One region of the Chryseobacterium sp. Chry.R1 genome, then DNA from elsewhere that is predicted to be linked to it. Evidence: riboswitches for the same ligand, from Rfam matches in the RefSeq annotation. Region 1 holds a riboswitch; each other region holds the start of a gene.

Region 1 (5,103 bases):
GCAACATTATATTTGCTAACAGGATCTGTTTGTTGAGGTTGCTTTTCCTCCTCTAAGCTAAGAAAATTAAAATATTGTCCACATCTGTTCCAAAAAATAACAATGTAAATATGAGAAAGGAATAGTCTTATTTACTTCAGCTTCAGTTCGTATATTTTTGCGGGGAGTGAAAATGCTTTCAGGGTGGTCGTTTTTATAAATTCAAATCCAACCGAATTGAAGAATGAGAGCATGGGATCATCTTCAGTTATGCTGATCCAGATACGATCTGTAAAAGTAATAGCTGATCTGCTTTTGTTCCATAATGATTGTCTTATTTCAGGCTGATCATATTCAGGAAGGATAGAAAAATCAATTATTTCCGTCATTCTCTCCCCTTCGGTTGCTTCCGGATATAATGATCCGCTTTTAAAAAGGCAATAACCGACGGGTTCATGATCTGCAAATACCATAATGAGCTGGGTGGATAAGTCATTCAGGATATTGATCATTTTCCTGTATTCTACATTTTCGGCAAGGTATTCTTCAATTTTTTCCGATGAAACTTTTCCAGAATAGGTATTTCTGATATAAGGTCTCATGACAGCAAAAAGATGATCGATTCCCTGGTCTGATCCTACGGTAAATTTGGATATAATTTCCATTATGATTCTTTTTTTACCCAAAGCTAATGGATTATTAAACTGTTGTATGAGTACAGTTGAGTACAATTGAATCAGTACAGTTGGTTTTTAATCATTTGTGCAAACACATTTGTACATTTGCTATGAAAAAGATGAAACGCCATGAAGACGTACAGATATGAGATTTTTACCACTGCTATTGAAGATAAAATAAAGACTGGAATGTTTAAGCCCGGCACCCGTCTACCGTCTGTGAGAGAGATTAAAGAAAATTATCATCTGAGTACAAGTTCGGTTCAAAGTGGTTATGATCATCTGGTGATGAAAGGATGGGTGAAAAATATTCCCCGTTCCGGTTATTTTGTAGCAGCTGATATTCCACAAATAAACAGTGAAATCTTACCACTTTACCCAGTCTCAAAAAATGAAGTTTTCAATAAAAACGTTGCTCTGATTTCATCAAGAAATAAGCCCTCCGAATATACCTCATTTAATTCGGCAGCACCTACGGATCTTTTGATTCCGCAAAAGCTCATTTTAAAAAAAATGCAGGAAGTGATCCGCGAAAAAGGGACTTCACTTCTTCGCTACTATCCTGCTAACGGGTCATTAGAACTAAGAGATCTTATCGCTAAACGTGCTTCTCAATATGGATACATATTACATCCTGAAAAATTAATCATTACAGATGGAGCATTGCAGGCACTTTACATTGCCCTGGCATCTGTGACAAATGCCGGTGATCTCATTGCTGTTGAAAGTCCGTGCGTTTTTTCTGTTTTGGAAGTAATTGCCAATCTGAAACTTAAAGCCATAGAAATTCCTGTCCGGGATAGAGATGGTTTTGATACGGGATATTTAAAAAAGATATGCGCGGATCATAATATCAGATCTCTTGTAGTTACACCTAATTTTCACAATCCTACCGGAATTCTGATGTCTGATATTGTAAAAAAAGAACTGCTTTCCATTGCGGAAGAATATGAGTTTCCGATTATCGAAAATGATATTTACGGAGACCTATATTTTGGCAATGAGAGACCTTCGGGGATCGGGAGTTTTGATACCGGTGGTTGGGTAATAACTTTTTCTTCTTTTTCCAAAACATTGGCTCCTGGTATTCGCCTGGGATGGATGCATTCGGGAAAATTCCATGCGGAAGCAGAGAGAACCAGGTTTGCCTTAGGAAGATCTGTTGCTCCGCTATATCAGGAACTGGTCATTAAACTGCTTGAAGACCATAGTTATGATAAACATTTGCGTTCATTTCGTAAACAACTATATAAGCAGGCTAAAGATGTGCTAGAGGTATTAAAAAGCCATTTTCCGGATGGGTCTTATTTTGAAGATCCTCAGGGTGGATACAGCATTTGGGGAAGTTTGCCTGAAGGAGTAGATATGGAGAAATTTTACGCTTATTGCGAACAGCAAAGAATATTATTTACTCCAGGAGAAATTTTTAGCATTACCGATCAGTTCAGGTGCCATTTCAGGATTATTTTTGCAGAACGTATCACATCCCATAGCCTGTTGGCTTTGCAAAATATAGGTGAGAATTTGAAACAGATATTGTGAGTGTTTTTCAGGCTTTTATCTGTTAATTCAGAATCATATTTTCATATTGAGAGCATATGCTTTTCTCAATAATTGTGTTTGTCGGATTTTTTTGCAAGTGATTTTTACATAATCAAGATCATTTTAATTATGATTTTGAAAATTGAAAATATATTTATAATGCCTATTTTCAAAGAATTACGAATTCCTAACTGTTGTTCGTAAATAATTATTTTCGTGTTTCAATAAAATACCTATATTTACCACCAAGGAGTTCATTTATACTTCTTTATCAACCGGAATTGGTTACACTTAGCTGTGAATTAAAAGGGAATCGTGTGTGAATCACGAACTGTCGCGCAACTGTAAGTAACACTCAAAAGGTTTTTATCAATCAGGGTCCACTGTTCTTTTTTGAATGGGAAGGACGATAAAAATTGTTACAAGTCAGGAGACCTGCCTATTTCGAATTGACGATGCTTTCGCGATCTGAAGCTTATAGTCAGGTATGATACGATGTGATAACAGTGCCCGATATCTTTTTGTGTACATTATCATTTTTAAGAAATGGTTTACAGGTTTTGCTTTTCAGGGCTGTATCATTTCTACAGCTTGCTCGTATTAGTCCCTTTCCATAATTTTCTCTTTTACAAAGTATTGTGAAGTTTTATCAGCACCTTTTATATTGATTTATAAGCATTACAGGCTGATGGCAGCAATCTTTAACCGGATTGTTATTACATGAAAATGTAATGGGCTGTTCAACCATTCATTAAGGTTTATAGGTCGTTTAATTATTTTAATCATTTAAAGAATAATCTTTCTTTAAATTGTTGGAAGAATGTGAATTAAAATACATCAAAACGAACAATAATATTAAAGATGAGTAAAAATGTAAGTCTAGAGTCTGCCGGATTACGTTTCCGGGAGACGATGCAAAAAGAAAACCCTCTTCAGATTGTCGGGGCTATCAATGCCAATCATGCATTGCTGGCGCAACAGGCAGGATTCAATGCTATTTATCTTTCCGGAGGAGGAATTGCTGCAGGATCGTTGGGAATTCCGGATCTGGGAATTACGACCCTTGAGGATGTTCTGATCGATATTCAGCGAATAACCAATGTATGTGATTTACCTCTATTGGTGGATGTAGATACGGGGTTTGGTCCTTCGGCATTCAACGTAGCAAGAACTGTAAAATCATTAATTAAAGCCGGAGCAGGTGCTTTGCATATTGAAGACCAGGTGGGAGCGAAACGTTGTGGACACCGTCCAGGTAAAGAAGTGGTAAGCAAAGATGAAATGGTAGACCGTTTGAAGGCTGCTGTTGATGCGCGGACGGATGAAAATTTTGTGATCGGGGCACGTACAGATGCTTTTGCCAATGAAGGACTTGAAAAAACATTGGAAAGGGCTGTTGCCTATAAAGAAGCCGGAGCAGATTTCATCTTTGCGGAGGCTGTTCCTGATTTAAGCTATTATCAAAAGTTTGTAGACGCTACAGGTATTCCTGTACTGGCCAATATTACAGAATTCGGAATGATTAAAATGTATACTGCTGATGAACTGAAAGATGCGGGAGTCGGTTTGATTTTATATCCCCTTTCTGCTTTCCGGGCGGCAAATAAGGCAGCAATGAATGTTTACGAGCATATCCGGAAAGACGGAACCCAGGCTCACGTAATTGATACCATGCAGACTCGGGAAGAGCTTTACAAAAGCATTGGATACCATGATTACGAACAAAAATTAGATAACCTATTTAAACAGAACAAGAATGTCAACGAATAACGAATCAACATTTAAGCCTAAGAAAAGTGTAGCGCTTTCAGGGGTTGCCGCAGGTAATACTGCCCTTTGCAGTGTAGGAAAAAGTGGAAATGATCTCCATTACAGAGGTTATGACATTTTGGACCTCGCAGAAAAAGCAGAATTTGAGGAAGTAGCCTATCTTCTTATTTACGGACAGCTACCAACAGGAGCCCAGTTAAAAAACTATAAAGCCAAATTAAAATCACTGAGAGGATTACCACATTCTGTAAGAAATATCCTGAAAAGTATTCCTGCAGCTGCCCATCCGATGGATGTAATGCGCTCCATGGTTTCAGCAATTGGAAGTATTCAGCCTGAAAAAGACGATCATAATGTGGCGGGAGCAAGGGATATTGCAGACAAATTACTGGCATCATTCAGTTCCGGACTTTTGTATTGGTATCATTATACGCATAACGGAAAAGAGATTGATGTAGAAACTGATGATGATACTATTGGGGGCCATTTTCTTCACCTGTTACATGGTAAAAAAGCACCTGATTCCTGGGTGAAGGCAATGGAAATCTCTCTTAATCTTTATGCAGAGCATGAATTTAACGCTTCTACTTTTACTGCGCGTGTTATTGCGGGAACCTCTTCAGATTTTTATTCCTGTATAACGGGAGCTATCGGTGCTTTAAGAGGTCCTAAACATGGTGGGGCGAATGAAGTGGCTTTCGAAATTCAGAGTCGTTATAATTCCCCGGATGAAGCGGAAGAGGATATCAGAAGGCGTATTGGTAACAAAGAAGTAATTATTGGATTTGGACATCCGGTGTACACCATATCGGATCCGCGAAACGTAGTGATAAAAAAAGTAGCGAAAGAACTTTCCGAAGAGGCAGGAGATATGTTGCTTTATCATATTGCTGAAAGGCTGGAAACCATAATGTGGGAAGAAAAGAAAATGTTCCCTAACCTGGATTGGTTCTCAGCGGTTTCGTATCATCTGATGGGAGTGCCAACCCTTATGTTCACTCCGTTATTTGTTATTTCAAGAGTCACGGGATGGAGTGCCCACATCATTGAACAAAGGCAGGATGGCAAAATTATCCGTCCAAGTGCCAATTACACCGGGCCTGAAAATAAAGAATTTGTTCCTATCACAAGCAGA
Region 2 (5,103 bases), 1.7 Mb from region 1:
TTTAAAAGAACTTAAAGAAAAAAACATCGAAATCATCGAGGGTATTGTTATCAGAACCGGGGCAACAGGCAAAATAAGGTCCGTCTACTTCCGGGATCCTGATCAGAACCTGATTGAAGTGAGTAATTATATTTAAAATCTTCGTGAGCATGTCCCCAGATAAAAACGCCTTGGCTAAAATCCTTAGTAATTTTGAACAGGAAGAATTACCCAACAAAACCTTGCTAACGGAAGAAGGTAAGATGGCACGTAAATTTTACTATCTCAAAAAAGGAGTTGCCAGAGGTTGGCTTAATAATGACGGTAAGGAAATTACATTTCAGTTTTTGTTTGAAGGAAACTTTATTTCGTCGTGGGAAAGTTTGTTTTATAATTCTCCAAGTATTTATAATATCGAAACGATAGAACCCTGTACTGTATACAGCACTTCTATTGAGGATTTCAGACAAATAATTGAAAATAATCCGGACAGCAAGGAACTTTATTACAGCTATCTACAGGAACGCTTACTTAAATATCAGAAGCTCTTTATTTCCCGTATAAAAGATTCTGCAGAGGAAAGATATAATGAGCTTATAAAGCAATCCCCCGAGATTTTCCGCCGGGTTCCTCAGTATTATATTGCATCTTATCTTGGTATCACGTCTGTATCATTAAGCAGGATCAGAGGAAAAAAAATCTAATAAGAGATGTACTCTATATAGTAACTCCATGGTTATTCTTCACTTCTGCCATTACAAAAGTACTGTGTGTGCTACCTATCGAGTCGACGGAACCTAATTTATTAAATACAAAATCCTGGTAGTGTTTCATATCGCGTACCTGAACTTTGAGAAGGAAATCAAAATCGCCCGAAATATTATAGCATTCCGCAACTTCGTCTATCAGTGTAATTTCCTGTACAAAATCATTTCCCACAGACCTGTCGTGGATCTTTAATTTAACCTGACAGAAAACTGTAAAACCACGATTCAGTTTCTCAGCTTCTAAGACAGCTGCATAATGTTTGATATAACCCTCCTGCTCCAACCTTTTAACACGCTCAAAAACAGGAGATGGAGAAAGGTTAATTTCCTTTGCCAATTCTTTAACGGTCAATTTTGCATTTTTTTGAAGGATTCTTAACAATTGAAGGTCTTTATCGTCTAGTCTTTCCACAGGATAATATTCTTTTTTCGATTTATATTTTCAAATTTACAGAATAAATAACTCACAAATTCAATTCAAACAAAACAATATCCTTAATTTTTGCATTTACGCCAATTAAACATCTTAAATTAATACCTTTACACCCTATTTTGTTCTTTAACATACTTCATCAAACGGAAAAGGTTTTACTTAAGGTAGATTAATAGGGAATCGTGTGAAAATCACGAGCTGTCGCGCAACTGTAAGTAACACAACAGAGGTTTTTGTCCCCGAATATCCACTGCCACAAGCGGGAAGGATGACAAAAACTGTTACAAGTCAGGAGACCTGCCTGTTCCGAATTGACAATGCTTTCGCGGTCTGAAGCTTTTGGTCATACAGATGATACTTTTGAACGTATTGAATTGGGTTTTAAACTCAGAATTTATTTGAGTTTAAACGTAATGTTTTTTATGAAAATTAATTTCAGGCTACTCAACAAACTATCCCTCACTGGAAAAATTACGTCTATATTGTATCTTCTCTATTGCTAAAAACTATTTCCCGATTGCGTCATGAAGCATTATAAGAACTTTTAAAACCAAAATTTAATTAAAAGTTTAAAGAAAATGCAAACACACATCCTTGGCTATCCGCGAATCGGTAGCAACAGAGAACTTAAAAAAGCCTGCGAACTATATTGGGCAGGTAAAACATCGTTACAGGAACTTTTAGAGGCAGGAAAAAAGATCAGAAAGCAAAACTGGGAACTACAACAAGAAGCAGGAATTGATCTGATTCCATCCAATGACTTTTCTTTTTATGATCAGGTATTGGACATGACATTATCTGTTGGAGCTATTCCTTCCCGTTATCAGGATATTACATCAAATGAGCTAGATCTTTACTTTGCTATGGCCAGAGGTTATCAGAAAGAAGGACACGATATTACAGCCATGGAAATGACAAAATGGTTTGATACCAATTATCATTATATCGTTCCAGAATTCCAAAAAGATCAGCAATTCAAATTATTCTCCCATAAAATCGTCAATGAGTTTATTGAAGCGAAGGAAGCAGGAATTCATACAAAGCCTGTTATCCTTGGATTGGTAACCTATTTATTATTAGGAAAAGAAAAAGAAGAAGGTTTTGATAAATTGGATTTAGCACAAAATCTTCTTCCGGTTTACGTCGAGATCTTAAAAGAGCTTGAAAAAAACGGAGCAGAATGGATCCAGCTGGATGAGCCGTTTTTAGCACTAGACCTTGATCAGAAAGCAAAAGAAGTTTACCAGAACATTTATGCTGAAATTGCCAAACAGTTTCCGAACCTTAAATTCATTGTGACCACCTATTTTGATGGGTTAAAAGATAACCTTTCATTGGCCACTACTCTACCTGTTGATGCACTACACATTGATCTGGTAAGAGCCCCGGAACAATTGGATGAGGTCATCAATGCAATTCCTGAAACATTAATCCTCTCATTAGGAGTCGTAGACGGAAGAAATATCTGGAAAAACGATTTCAATCAGTCTCTGGTTTTCATCAAAAAAGCTATTGCTGCATTAGGTTCTGAAAGAGTTTTCATTGCACCGTCATGTTCATTACTTCATTCTCCTTTCGATCTTGACCTGGAGAAAAATGAAAATATACTATCTCCGGAGATCAAACAATGGATGGCTTTCGCCAGGCAAAAAGTTTATGAAATTGTTACCTTAAAAAAATTAGCTTCAGAAAACCCGGATTACAATACTTTACAGGAATTAGCTGAAAATAAAAAAGCTATTGAAAACCGAAAAGTTTCAACACTGATTCACAATCAGGATGTGAAAAACCGTATTGCCGTAACTACAGAAAGTGACGCACAGAGAAACAGTCCTTTTAATGTGAGAAAAGAAGCACAGCAGAAGGCATTGGAGCTTCCTTTATTTCCGACAACAACAATTGGGTCCTTTCCTCAAACCAAAGAAGTAAGAAGCTGGAGAGCTCAATTCAAGAAAGGAGACCTGACTGCCCAGAAATATGATCAGCTGCTTAAAGAAGAAACACAGAGAACCATCCAATGGCAAGAGGAAATCGGAATTGATGTATTGGTACATGGAGAATTTGAACGCAACGATATGGTCGAGTATTTTGGGGAACAGCTCGCAGGATTTGCATTTACTCAAAACGGATGGGTTCAAAGCTACGGAAGCCGCTGTGTAAAACCACCGGTTATTTATGGAGATGTTCACAGGCCTCAGCCAATGACGGTTTACTGGTCGCAATATGCCCAGTCATTAACCCAAAAATGGGTAAAAGGAATGTTGACCGGCCCTGTAACCATTCTTCAATGGTCATTTGTACGTGATGATCAGCCTCGTTCGACCACCTGTAAGCAGATTGCTTTGGCAATCCGTGATGAAGTAAACGATCTTGAAAAAGCAGGAATCAGAATTATCCAGATCGATGAACCAGCTATCAGAGAAGGTCTTCCTTTGCGTAAGGCAGAATGGCAAAATTACCTTCAATGGGCTGTAGAAGCTTTCAGAATCTCCGCAAGCGGTGTCGAGGATGCTACACAGATCCACACTCATATGTGTTATTCCGAGTTTAATGACATTATCCACAATATCGCCGATATGGATGCCGATGTCATCACGATAGAATGCTCAAGAAGCCAAATGGAGTTATTAAATGCTTTCGCAGACTTTAAATATCCAAACGAGATCGGCCCCGGAGTATATGACATTCACTCTCCAAGAGTTCCATCAAAAGAGGAAATGGTCACATTGCTGAAAAAAGCACAAGCCGTAATCCCGGCAGAACAGCTTTGGGTAAATCCGGATTGCGGATTGAAAACCCGTCATTGGGAGGAAACAGAAAAAGCATTGATCGCTATGGTAGCAGCTTCGAAAGAAGTGGCTGCAGCTTATTCGACTGAGAAAGTATAATAGAACTGATTATTATTTTTTTTATATTGTAAGGCAGAGGCGTAAGCTTCTGCTTTTTTTGTTTAATAAAATAAATCAATGACTACAGAAGAATTCGTAGGAAATTTTTATCACGAAAAACAAAATATCATATATTTATGTTTTGTTATATTTAAAACTTAGGAGCTATATTTTCATGGGAACTTGGTAAATGCAGAAGTTAATATTTTACCGTAGGAATATTTTCAAAGAAAATTAAAAACAGCAGGGATTTAAGATTTGAAGAATCTCAGTTAATTGGAACTGTTAGAATTATTAAAATTGTAAATTCCAAACTACAGAAGTAATATGAAAATTCTATTTATTTTAATTACAATTTCAGGATCATTACTAGGTCAGTCAAAAGAACTAAAACATAAAAACTACAGCCATTTGGATACTATTGATGTTTATTCAAAAGATTATCCCACCAAACTTGTCGAGGGATCTGGATTAATAAAAAATAAAAAAAACAGAAATGTAGGTGCAATAGGATTCTCCATCAAATAACTAAAGATAGTAATGGTAAAATTATTCGAATTTTAAAATCTGAATCCAATCATTATATAAAAGATCATAAAAATCCACAAAAAAGTATAATTCGCGAAATCACAATTTATTATGATGATTCTCAACCTGACCTAGCAAAATATACAAGTGAGACTTTAATAAATAATTCATTAGTAAAAACAGAAACTAAACTTTTTGATTTAAAACAAAATAATAATGATCTTCCCGGGTTTAAAAATGTCAAAGATTTATTAGATATGATAAAAAATGAAGATTATTAATTCTTTTCCTTATCTTCTTATTATAACAAACAGCTTCAAATAAATTAATAATGAATAAGTTATGATTTTCTGGAATTAATTACCTAATTTTGCACCCCAAAAAAAGGATTATACTATGGAATCTAAAATAGCATTGTACTCATTCATACTTATGGATATAACAATTACATAGAATCCTTAAAATCAATAAAATATATAAATATGAAAAGAGTTGGTGAACATAGAAA
Region 3 (5,103 bases), 2.3 Mb from region 1:
TGAAGATATTGAAGCGGAACTGAAATTAATGCTGATTGAGAACTATCGACTGGAAAACAGCGCATTCATCAAGATAAAAACACTCACGGAACAAATCGGAAAGCTACAAAAGTTCTTTCCCACCATGCCGGATACTTTTCCCAATCTTCTGGAAAATGTTTCAGTTCTTGAATTTAAAAAAGAGATCATTGATAAGGTTGATAAAGTCTTCAACCGTTTTGGAGAGGTAAAAAGCGAAGCTTCACCCGTTCTAAAAACATTACGGACAGAAATTCAGCATGCCAAAAAAGCAATTCAGGAAAATTTCAACCGGGCCTTGTTCAATTATGGGCAAAGTGATTTTCTGGATGACATCCGTGAGAGTATTATAGAGGACCAAAGAGTTTTAGCAGTAAAATCTGCGTATAAAAAAAGGGTTTCCGGAAGAGTCTTGGGACTTTCAAAAACCGGATCCATTACCTATATACAGCCGAACAGCGTAGTCAGCCACTATTTTAAATTGAAGGAAGCTGAAGAGGAGGAAAAGAAAGAAATTGATAAGATCCTGAGGAAACTTACAGCTGAATTAGCCGAATTTCAACCTCAGCTCTGGAGGTATCAAAAATACATTTTTGATCTTGATTTAACGAGGGCAAAAGCCAAATTTGCAGAATTAATCCATGGAGTACTGCCTAAAATCAACCGCCATAAAACCCTGAGATTAAGAGAAGCTTTTCATCCATTGTTATGGCTAAGGAATAAAGCAGAGAACAAAACGATCCACCCACAAACATTGAGTCTGACGGAACATAACAGGATCATCTGTATCTCCGGTCCCAATGCAGGGGGAAAATCAATAACCTTAAAAACGGTAGGATTACTACAGCTGATGATCCAAAGTGGAATCCTTGTTCCCACTCACCCGAAATCCGAAATGTTTTTCTTTGACAAAATCATGACTGATATTGGAGACAATCAGTCTATAGAAAACCATCTTTCGACATATTCTTCGAGATTAAAGAAAATGTCTGGAATCATCAGGGAATCAGACGCCAATACGCTCCTGTTAATTGATGAGTTTGGAACAGGTTCCGATCCGGAACTGGGAGGTGCCCTGGCAGAAAGTTTCCTTGAATTTTTCTACGACAAAAAAAGTTTCGCGATTATCACCACACACTATACCAATATCAAACTGGTGATAGAACAACTCCCTAATGCTGAAAATGCGGCGATGCTATTCAATGAAGAAACTCTGGAACCGATGTACAAGCTGGAAGTAGGCCAGGCAGGAAGTTCCTTTACTTTTGAAGTTGCCGAAAAGAATAAAATTCCGAGATTCATTATCCATTCTGCAAAGAAAAAGGTAGAACACGATATTGTAAACCTTGATAAAACCATTGTTAAGCTACAGCAGGAAAAATTTGAAGTTGAAAAGCTTAAAACAGATCTGGCTGAAAGAAAGGAATCGGTAGAAGATAAACGGGATAACCTTCAAAAGCTGAATGAACAACTTCAGCAAAAATTATTCAATTTTCAAAAGCTCTATGAAGAAGAACATCGGAAGCTTCAGTTCGGGAACAAAATAGAATCTTTTATCGAAAGCTACGTTAAGGGAAAATCCAGGAAGGATGTGGTAAAAGATTTCGTGAAGATTTTAGAACAGGAAAAATTCAGAAAAATAGGTGCTGATAAAGATGAAACCAAACGTCTTCAGATTGTAAAAAGAAAGATCACCCAGCAGCTGAAAAAAGAAGAGGTTATTGAAAAAATCGCAGAAACCAACGAAAAAATAGAGGAAAAACGCAAAACCGATCGTGAGATCTGGATGAAAGTGGGACAACGGGTGCGTATTACAGGAAGTACCAGTGTCGGCACGATTGAAAAAATTTCAAGAAATAAAGTGATTGTCAATTATGGAACCTTTAAAACAACCATTGATGCCGATGAGCTTGAAAGAATTTAAAAATTAATAATAATAAAGGAGAGTGCTAAAAGCACTCTCTTATTCTTTATTCTTTATTCTTTACTCTTGCCCTTTCCTTCTTCCCAAAAAATTTCGCCTTACCGAATTTCTATCCCCTCCAACCTAATAGAATAAATTTCTTTTGTAAAAACTTTCTTTAGCAAATAAAGAAGATTTTAGGAAGCTATAATTATGTTCCGAAATACTTTTAATTTATATATTTGAAGTATCAAAAATTTTTCATGATGATTTCTGTAAACAAAGCATTCTATTTATCTGCCTTCAGTTTATTTTCATTAGCCTTCCTAAAAGGGCAGCAAAAAATTCCTTTTGGAGTTGTAAAAGCAGAAGAAGGCTATGCCAATGTACGGGTGGCAAAGGATAATTACAGAAAAATTGTAGACAAAATCAGAATGCGTAAAGGGGATGTTTTTCTTTATGTAAAACCGGCTCCCGGAGAAACAGAATGGCTATGGATCAAATATCCCGATAAGCAGGATACTGAAAAGCCTTTTGTGAGATATGAAAATCTTGATAAGGAAGGTATGGTGAATAAAGACCGTGTAGCCTTTATTGATCAGTTGCCTCAATACACACCTTCCAAATCCAAAAACGGAAGATCACTCATTTTCACAGATAATAACAACCCCAAAATACCTACCGCTCAAAGGAGTAAAGTAATCATCGATATTTATCCTTCTAATGCCAGCTACCGTAAACAGGAAAAAGATACGGATGGAACGATATTAACCATTGATAAAGTTAAACCCTGGGGAATAAGCAAAGAACTTCCGGAAGGGATGACCGAAATCAAATCGATCCGGGTACAGCAGGTGGGGCGTGGCTCTGTTTTTGTGAGAGAAGCCATCAAAAATATGTTCCAGCCTACTATGGATTTCAATAACATCAGTGTAGCTGCTATTGATAATGATAATATTTTCCTTTATATGGTGAACGGATCAGGTGAAAACAGGTATACCACACTCTGGACAATCAAACAGGGCCGGGTGGCTCATCAGATTATTTTTAAAAATCCGGAATAATTCACCTTACTTCTCTGTATTATCCTTATTTTTGCACCTGAAAAAGTCTTACCACTTATTCATCACAGGAATGGGTTCTGCCTAACGCAGATTAAAAGGGAATCGTGTGAAAATCACGAGCTGTCGCGCAACTGTAAGTAACAAAAGTCTTTATGTAGGATCCACTGTGCCATGCATGGGAAGGGATTAAAGATGTTACAAGTCAGGAGACCTGCCTTTTCTTCGAACAAGAAACTTTCGCGGCCTGAAGTTTATTGATCTGATGGATGTTTTCAGGAATATACTAATTCCTGGATTATTCTGTTTATTTCAATAATTTCATCCCGCTTTAATTTAATAATGAAATATGACTACAGAAGAAAGAATTCAAGCATCTGAAACCAGAATCTTTAAAGCGGTTTTCCCCAACACAACCAATCATTACGATACCCTTTTTGGTGGTACAGCGATGCAATTGATGGATGAAGTGGCATTTATTACCGCTACCCGCTTTGCAAGAAAACGAGTGGTAACCGTAAGCAGCGACAAAATTGATTTTAAAAAGCCTATTCCTGCAGGAACTATTGTAGAATTGATAGGAACAGTTTCCCATGTCGGGACTACCAGTATGAAGGTAAACGTAGAAATTTATACAGAACAGATGTATTCGTATGAAAGAGAAAGAGCTATTGTAGGAGATTTCACTTTCGTAGCTATAGACGAATTTAAAAAGCCTGTACAGATACTATAATCAGAAAAAACGCAAGCCTTCGGCTTGCGTTTTTATTTATCTTAAAACTTTTTCTGTTTCTAGACTTTTACTTAGTAAAAGCTGGAATGCTTCTCCCATTTCATCAGAAGCCCGGCTGATGGCATTTTCCAGCATATTCCTGATCTGGCTTTCTGTTACCTTAGCTTCTGTCCAGCTTTTTCCTGAAGTATGCGAATTCAGGATAAACGGCATGATCCTGTCTATTGCACAGGCAAAAATAGCATCAGGGGTCTGTTCTTCTTCAAATTCCAGCCATAAATTAAAGAATTCCGAACGCAAAGGTTCATCCAGAATCCCGAAAATCTTCTGGGCAGACAATTTTTCTCTTTCAAATTTGCCCGCCATGGCTTTTTCGTCAAATAAAAATGTATCTCCAGCTTCTATTTCTACCAGATCGTGGATAGAAAGCATCCGTATCACCCTTAACAGATCGATATCAGCCCTGTTTTTAGCATAGGGGAAAAGTACCTGTGCTAAAATAATGATCTGCCATGAGTGTTCAGCAGTATTTTCTCTTCTTGAATCATCCGCATTATAATTCCTTCTCTGTACATTTTTTAATGCATCTACAGCAAGAATAAAATCAATTTCCTTTTGTATTTTCATGTTTCCTATTCTTTATAATATTCTTTGATTGGATATCTCTTTGTTTTTATGATCCATTTATTTTTAATCTTTTCGCGTCGGGTTACTTTTACAGATTCACCATTCATGGCATCTTCTTCCAGTTCAAAGATCTTATCAAGCCCTTTTCCGGGCAGCACCCTGTATTCTGTGGTTAAATGCCAGCAACAACCGGATTTAGAAAATGTTATGAGTCTTTTCCTTTTTGGATCTGTCTGAAACATTCCCAGATTTTCGCGGGCAAGATCAGTTAATTCCTCATTGATCACGAATTGCTTTCTTGTCGTATTATAGACATATACATCATAGGAAGGACCACCATAGCTGCTTTCATTACCATTTCGGATAGCAATATCTTCAAAACCGTCAAAATTAAAATCTCTAAATATCAGCGGGCTCTGTTCATCATAAAGCTGAATAACATTAACACTAGGTTGTTGATTCTTACCAAGGTAAAAATAAAGATCATCAGACGTGAACTCCTGTAAAGTCCGCGAGGTCCTTTTATCTTTCAGTACAATTGTACCATTTCCACTACATTTATCAGCATCGCAATCCTGAACAGTGATTTCTGCATTATACAATAAGGATCCATCTTTAATTTCAAAATGCTGCTGACCGGAGCAAAAAGATCCTAAAACAATAAAGATGATCAAGATTACAGAACTATTCAAAATTAACTTTTTTGCTCAGTATACAGGTGACTGAAATTTCCATAACAAAAATAAGAATAGCGTTCAGAA
Region 4 (5,103 bases), 840 kb from region 1:
TGAGATCGATCACAGAAACAGTTTTATCATAATTTGGAACCATATACCCTCCTGAATTAGCAACAAAAAGCTGGTTTCCCACAATCTCAATTTCTTCAGGCTGATATCCTACGGTAACTTGTCTTTGAATGGCAAGGGAAGTCGTATCAATCTCCACAACTTTTCCTTTAGGAGAATTAGGATTAATATCAACCGGCCCAGCGTAACTGCTGGCATAGGCTTTTCCATCTTTGAATTTAATGTACCTGCAGTTTTGTAACTGGATTGTTTTGATTCGCTTTGCTGTTTTTGCATCCAGCACCTCGATTTTATTGGATACATTCACCACAACATACAATTTACCTCCGTAAATCTGAATATCATTTCCCACATCGCCTAATTCTTTGACAACATTGGGATTAATTTCTGCATAAATATTCCTTCTGTAGTTTCCTGTTGTATAATCAAAAAAATCAAGTGTGCATTTATTGCTCCCCATATTTCCTTCATTCAAAACATAAAAACCTTTGATTGCAGTATTTTCCGGTTGTGTAAGACCCGTCTCAACTTCTTCTTTCGGAGTGTATTCATCTGTTCTGCATGACAGTAATGAAAACGCAATGAATAAGAACACGTAATAGCTTATTTTTTTCATAATGTATAGCTTACAATAAGTTTAAAATTTCTTCCCGGCATTGGATAGTTCCTTACTACATCATAGTGCTGATTCAAAGTATTATTGACCTCAAAGCTTACCTTGAACTGGTGAGAATACCAGTTAAACTTTTTCTGAATCGATAAATCGTGCGTATACCAGGGTCTGATGAGATTATATTCAATATTGTTTTGTTGTGCATCATAACGTTTCCCCGTATACATAAAGCTATAATTAAAGCTCCACTCCTTATAATCAGCCATCAAAGTAAAAGTTCCTGAATGCCATGGCACATAAGGAATCTGATCTCCATAATATGACTCTCCTTTTTCAGTAAAATCGCGTGCACTTTGGTAGGTATAGCTCAACAATGGCTTCAATATTACTTTCCCAAGGTCCAGCTCAGCCTGTATATTCACATCTGATCCTATGATCTGAACATCTCCAAGATTCGTCATCATCCATCTGAAAAGATTGGTTGTGGGTACTGCAATGATCTTATTTTCCACTTTGTTATAATACCCGTCTGCCTTGAAGTAAATACTTTTCAGAACCTGATGGTCGTAAGTCTTCTGATAAGTAAAACCTATGTCATATTGATTGGTAAGTTCAGGTTTAAGAAAAACATTCCCGATCATAGTATAGTACAGGTCATTGAAAGTCGGCATTCTAAAAATCCTTTTATAAAATGCTCTCACTGTTAAATTCTTAAAGGCCAGTGGCTGGTAACTCAAAAATGCAGAGGGTGTCCATTCACTCTTATCAGGCGACTTGGAATTACGTTCAACATTCTCCCGAATAAAAGTGCCTAAAACACTTCCAAGAAACTTAAACCGGTTCCATTGGTAAGTGGTTGCAAAAGCAACCAATGAGGTATAACGTGTGGGAAATGAGAAAAGCTTAAGATCGGAATCCAGATTATTATACTGGAAATCAACATTAGCACTAACATCCCAGTTTGGTGTAATTGAGTAGATATTGGAAGATGATAAATATAATTCTCTCTGGATATATGTATTATCTGTTTTTAAAGCTGTTTCAGCTACATTTACCGTATCCATATACCGGGTATAGTCGTAGGCAAATTTAGCTTTGAGCTGAGTCTCAAATTTTGGAAATATTTTTTTCCTTAGGTGAGCCTGAACAAAATAATTTCTATCAAGTAATTTTTGTCCTTTCGGATCAAAACCATTATTCACAATTGCTGAGGGAATCCCACGATCTGAAATATATCCGTAGCCCCGGACATTCCAGTCTCCATTATTCAGATTTCCCTGCAGGCTGGTCTCAAATCTTTTGGCAGTAATATAAGAATCATATCTTGTTGCAATTGTATCATTGGCTATAGTACCATCGGGGTGTTTTTTCTGGTATTTGTATTTATATTGTCCGTCACTCTGTATAAATTCGGAGCTGAAACTTGCGGAAATTTTATCTGAAAGCTTTTGCTCCAATCGAAATGACGGGTTGAAAAGATCGATTGAGCTGTTTTTTATTCTAAGTACAAGATTTGTTTTTTTATTTCCGGAGAAATAAGGAGTCTTGGGTTGGAGATAAATTGAGCCGGAAGATCCAAAATCTTTTGCAGGCTGAAAGATTTCACTTTTCTGTCCGTTGTATAATGAAATTTCTCCGATATCATCCAGCGAAAACTTTCCCAGATCGATAACCCCGTTTTGTGCATTTCCCAATTGAATCCCATCATAGAAAACACCGACATGCTGGCTACCCATGCTTCGGATATTAACCGTTTTCAATCCGCCAATTCCACCGTAATCCTTGATCTGTACTCCCGAAAAATAGCGTAATGCATCGGCTACGGACTGGCTGTTCAACCTTTCCAGCTGTTCTCCTGAAAGAGTTTGAGCGGGAAGAATTTCTTTAAAATCTTTTTTATAAATGGTAACCGGAAGGATCCCTTTTTCCTTTATACTATCTCTTGACTGAGAAAAATAAAGCTGGTTAATTAGCACAAGGATTGTGATAATTATTTTTTTAGTTGTAAAAGTAAATTTCGGTTCCATTAGCTCATTGAGAATAATCTTGACACTAATGGATATAAGAAAGCAGCAATAACATTGTACAGCCATAACTGCACAGAAGCATTGTTGTCCTTAGCTTTATTCCACGAAAGCATCAAACTTTAATCTTCTGGCAGGTCTTCTGACTTACTCCATTTTTGAAATCCTTCCCATTAAAAACAGTGGATATATACATCAAAAATTTTGGTTTAGAGTTTACAGCAGCGGGTCTGTTCCGGATTTACACCGGATTCCCTTTTAAAAGCCTTTTACAGCTCACCAGATTCCGGCAAAGATAGAAAATTCTTCTTAGAAACAATATTATACTTAATAAAATGATTTTCAACAGAATAAAAACAAACATTCCATTACATGAGTAACGGAATGTTCATTTGATTTTTATATCCCAAAATTAATAAACACACTGAATCTGGATTTAGCTTCAATGTTTCCACCCGCTAGGTTTGAATAGGCAGGAAGCATCAGTTCACTACCCAGGCTCCATTTACTATAAGAAAGTTCAAAGCCTAATTTTCCATATAAAGCACTTCCGGCAGTATCCGGTAAGGCTTCATCAAATTGCTTATTCCTATCATATACTTCTCCCTGTAATCCGGCTTTCCCGGAAAAGATCATTTTTTTGTCCGCATGAAGCTGATAAAATCCGGTAGCTGCATAGTTCCATTGGTTTCCAAACTGATAATACTTCTTATTTTCACCTTTAACAGCATAATCCGTATTAACAATTACCGCAACTTTGTTCTTTTGGTATTTATAGTTCACAACCATCTGGTAATCCCAGCTTCCTGTTCCCAATTGGAAACTCGGATTCACTCCCGTAATTCCTTTTTCATCAAATCTTCCTAACGGAACTTTTATTCCTAATCCTCCATTTAATTGGTGAGATGCATCTTTAGAATTGATCAGCTGATAAATACCCATTACATTCAGATCCCCTATTCCATTAATTCTGATGTCTCCCTGCATTGTTTTTTTTTCATGAAACTGAAAAGGGAAACTCCCGTAAACACTCAGCTTTTTCGTAATGGGAACTTTTCCCCATAACTGGACGGTATTGAAGTACTGATCCTGGGTGAGATCATTCACAAAAAGGTTTTCTTTGGCTTTATAATGCTGTGCAAAATATTTTATTCCTATAAATTGAGGATTAAGCAAAGACTCAAATCCTGATGATCCATTTCCTGCAGCACAGCCACAAGCATCACAATCATCATCAAAAAATTTGCTGGGGTTAAAGCTATTTTCAGGAATATACAAACTGTCTCTTATGGGTTCTGCATAGGCTATTTGGCATAAAAATAAACCCAATACTATTAAAAAAATGTTTTTCATGTTTGATTCAAATTTATTCTGAGAATTTTGGGTTGGTAACAAAGTCTTTATCAGATAGAGTTTTCAGGAAAGCAATAATGGACTGCTTCTCCGCACTGTTCATTGTGAGTCCGATATGTCCGTTTTGTTTAAGCAGCGGATCAAGGTTAGGATTGTCCTCTACATTATCTGAGTAAAAATTAAGAACAGCATCCAGGGTATAGAATCTCCCGTCATGCATATAAGGTGCTGTATATTCCACATTTCTTAAGCTGGGTACCCGGAATTTCATCCAATCTACCTGATCTAATGTTACCCTGTAACGCCCGGCATCCTTAAACTGACTATTGTAATACATTCCTGTATTGCGGAAACTTTCATCCGTAAACAATTCTCCGCTATGGCATGAGGAACATTTCTGCTGGAATAGTGCCATTCCCTTCATTTCCGTTGTAGTAAAAGTTGCTTTTCCCTTCTTATACTGGTCATACTTAGAATTAGCAGAAATCATCGTTACCATGAACTGTGACAAAGCCTTCAAAACCCTTTCCCCTGTAATATATTCATCACCATAAGCGGCTTTGAAAAGATTTCTATACTTACTGTCGGCATTTAATTTAGCAATCACTTCAGGCATTGAACTATCCATTTCGTTTGCGTCGGTAATAGGAATAATGGGTTGCTCATTAAGGTTATGAATTACCCCGTCCCACATATATCGTTTTAAGAATGCCATATTCTGGATAGGAGGGGCATTGCGTATTCCGATCCTGTCATCCACGCCATGGCTCACATTATGCCCATGGTGCGTAAAAGCATTTTCCTGTATATGGCAGAATCCGCACGAAATGGTATTATTTCGGGAAAGCCTTCCTTCGTAGAATAATTTCCTTCCCAGCTCTACTGCATTTTTGGTGACCGGATTCCCAGTTTTATCAAACGTCATTTCAGGAAAATAAGCTGGAAACTGTAAGTTATAAGCCTCATCCTTTTCCAATGGCTCAATAACCTCATCTGAGCACGATATGATATTAAAAAATGTAACAATAATCAATCCTGCCTTCAGAATATTTTTAATCTTCATCATTATGAACGTGGTTTACGGTAAACATTTTA

What was found. A riboswitch is a leader RNA that binds a small molecule or an ion and turns the genes downstream of it on or off. The one in region 1 is predicted to bind cobalamin.
Region 2: it holds a riboswitch for cobalamin, as region 1 does, so the genes downstream of both, metE (5-methyltetrahydropteroyltriglutamate--homocysteine S-methyltransferase) here and prpB (methylisocitrate lyase) in region 1, are expected to answer to the same signal.
Region 3: it holds a riboswitch for cobalamin, as region 1 does, so the genes downstream of both, AAEU33_RS10745 (acyl-CoA thioesterase) here and prpB (methylisocitrate lyase) in region 1, are expected to answer to the same signal.
Region 4: it holds a riboswitch for cobalamin, as region 1 does, so the genes downstream of both, AAEU33_RS03080 (TonB-dependent receptor) here and prpB (methylisocitrate lyase) in region 1, are expected to answer to the same signal.

Annotation. Positions count from the first base shown of each region.
Region 1 covers NZ_CP151793.1:4,628,687-4,633,789, reverse strand. The annotation lists gene AAEU33_RS20590 (hypothetical protein) at 132-644, opposite strand; gene AAEU33_RS20585 (PLP-dependent aminotransferase family protein) at 786-2,198, shown strand; cobalamin riboswitch at 2,464-2,656, shown strand; gene prpB (methylisocitrate lyase) at 3,060-3,968, shown strand; gene prpC (2-methylcitrate synthase) at 3,955-5,103, shown strand, end outside.
Region 2 covers NZ_CP151793.1:2,935,306-2,940,408, reverse strand. The annotation lists gene AAEU33_RS13275 (VOC family protein) at 1-136, shown strand, start outside; gene AAEU33_RS13270 (Crp/Fnr family transcriptional regulator) at 150-683, shown strand; gene AAEU33_RS13265 (Lrp/AsnC family transcriptional regulator) at 697-1,158, opposite strand; cobalamin riboswitch at 1,313-1,499, shown strand; gene metE (5-methyltetrahydropteroyltriglutamate--homocysteine S-methyltransferase) at 1,758-4,067, shown strand; gene AAEU33_RS13255 (hypothetical protein) at 4,395-4,595, shown strand; gene AAEU33_RS13250 (KTSC domain-containing protein) at 5,078-5,103, shown strand, end outside.
Region 3 covers NZ_CP151793.1:2,331,732-2,336,834, reverse strand. The annotation lists gene AAEU33_RS10755 (DNA mismatch repair protein MutS) at 1-1,942, shown strand, start outside; gene AAEU33_RS10750 (hypothetical protein) at 2,185-2,985, shown strand; cobalamin riboswitch at 3,041-3,219, shown strand; gene AAEU33_RS10745 (acyl-CoA thioesterase) at 3,332-3,715, shown strand; gene AAEU33_RS10740 (HD domain-containing protein) at 3,752-4,342, opposite strand; gene AAEU33_RS10735 (FG-GAP repeat protein) at 4,348-5,034, opposite strand.
Region 4 covers NZ_CP151793.1:631,607-636,709, forward strand. The annotation lists gene AAEU33_RS03075 (DUF5074 domain-containing protein) at 1-634, opposite strand, end outside; gene AAEU33_RS03080 (TonB-dependent receptor) at 631-2,658, opposite strand; cobalamin riboswitch at 2,770-2,954, opposite strand; gene AAEU33_RS03085 (transporter) at 3,055-4,008, opposite strand; gene AAEU33_RS03090 (cytochrome c peroxidase) at 4,022-5,074, opposite strand; gene AAEU33_RS03095 (MbnP family protein) at 5,061-5,103, opposite strand, start outside.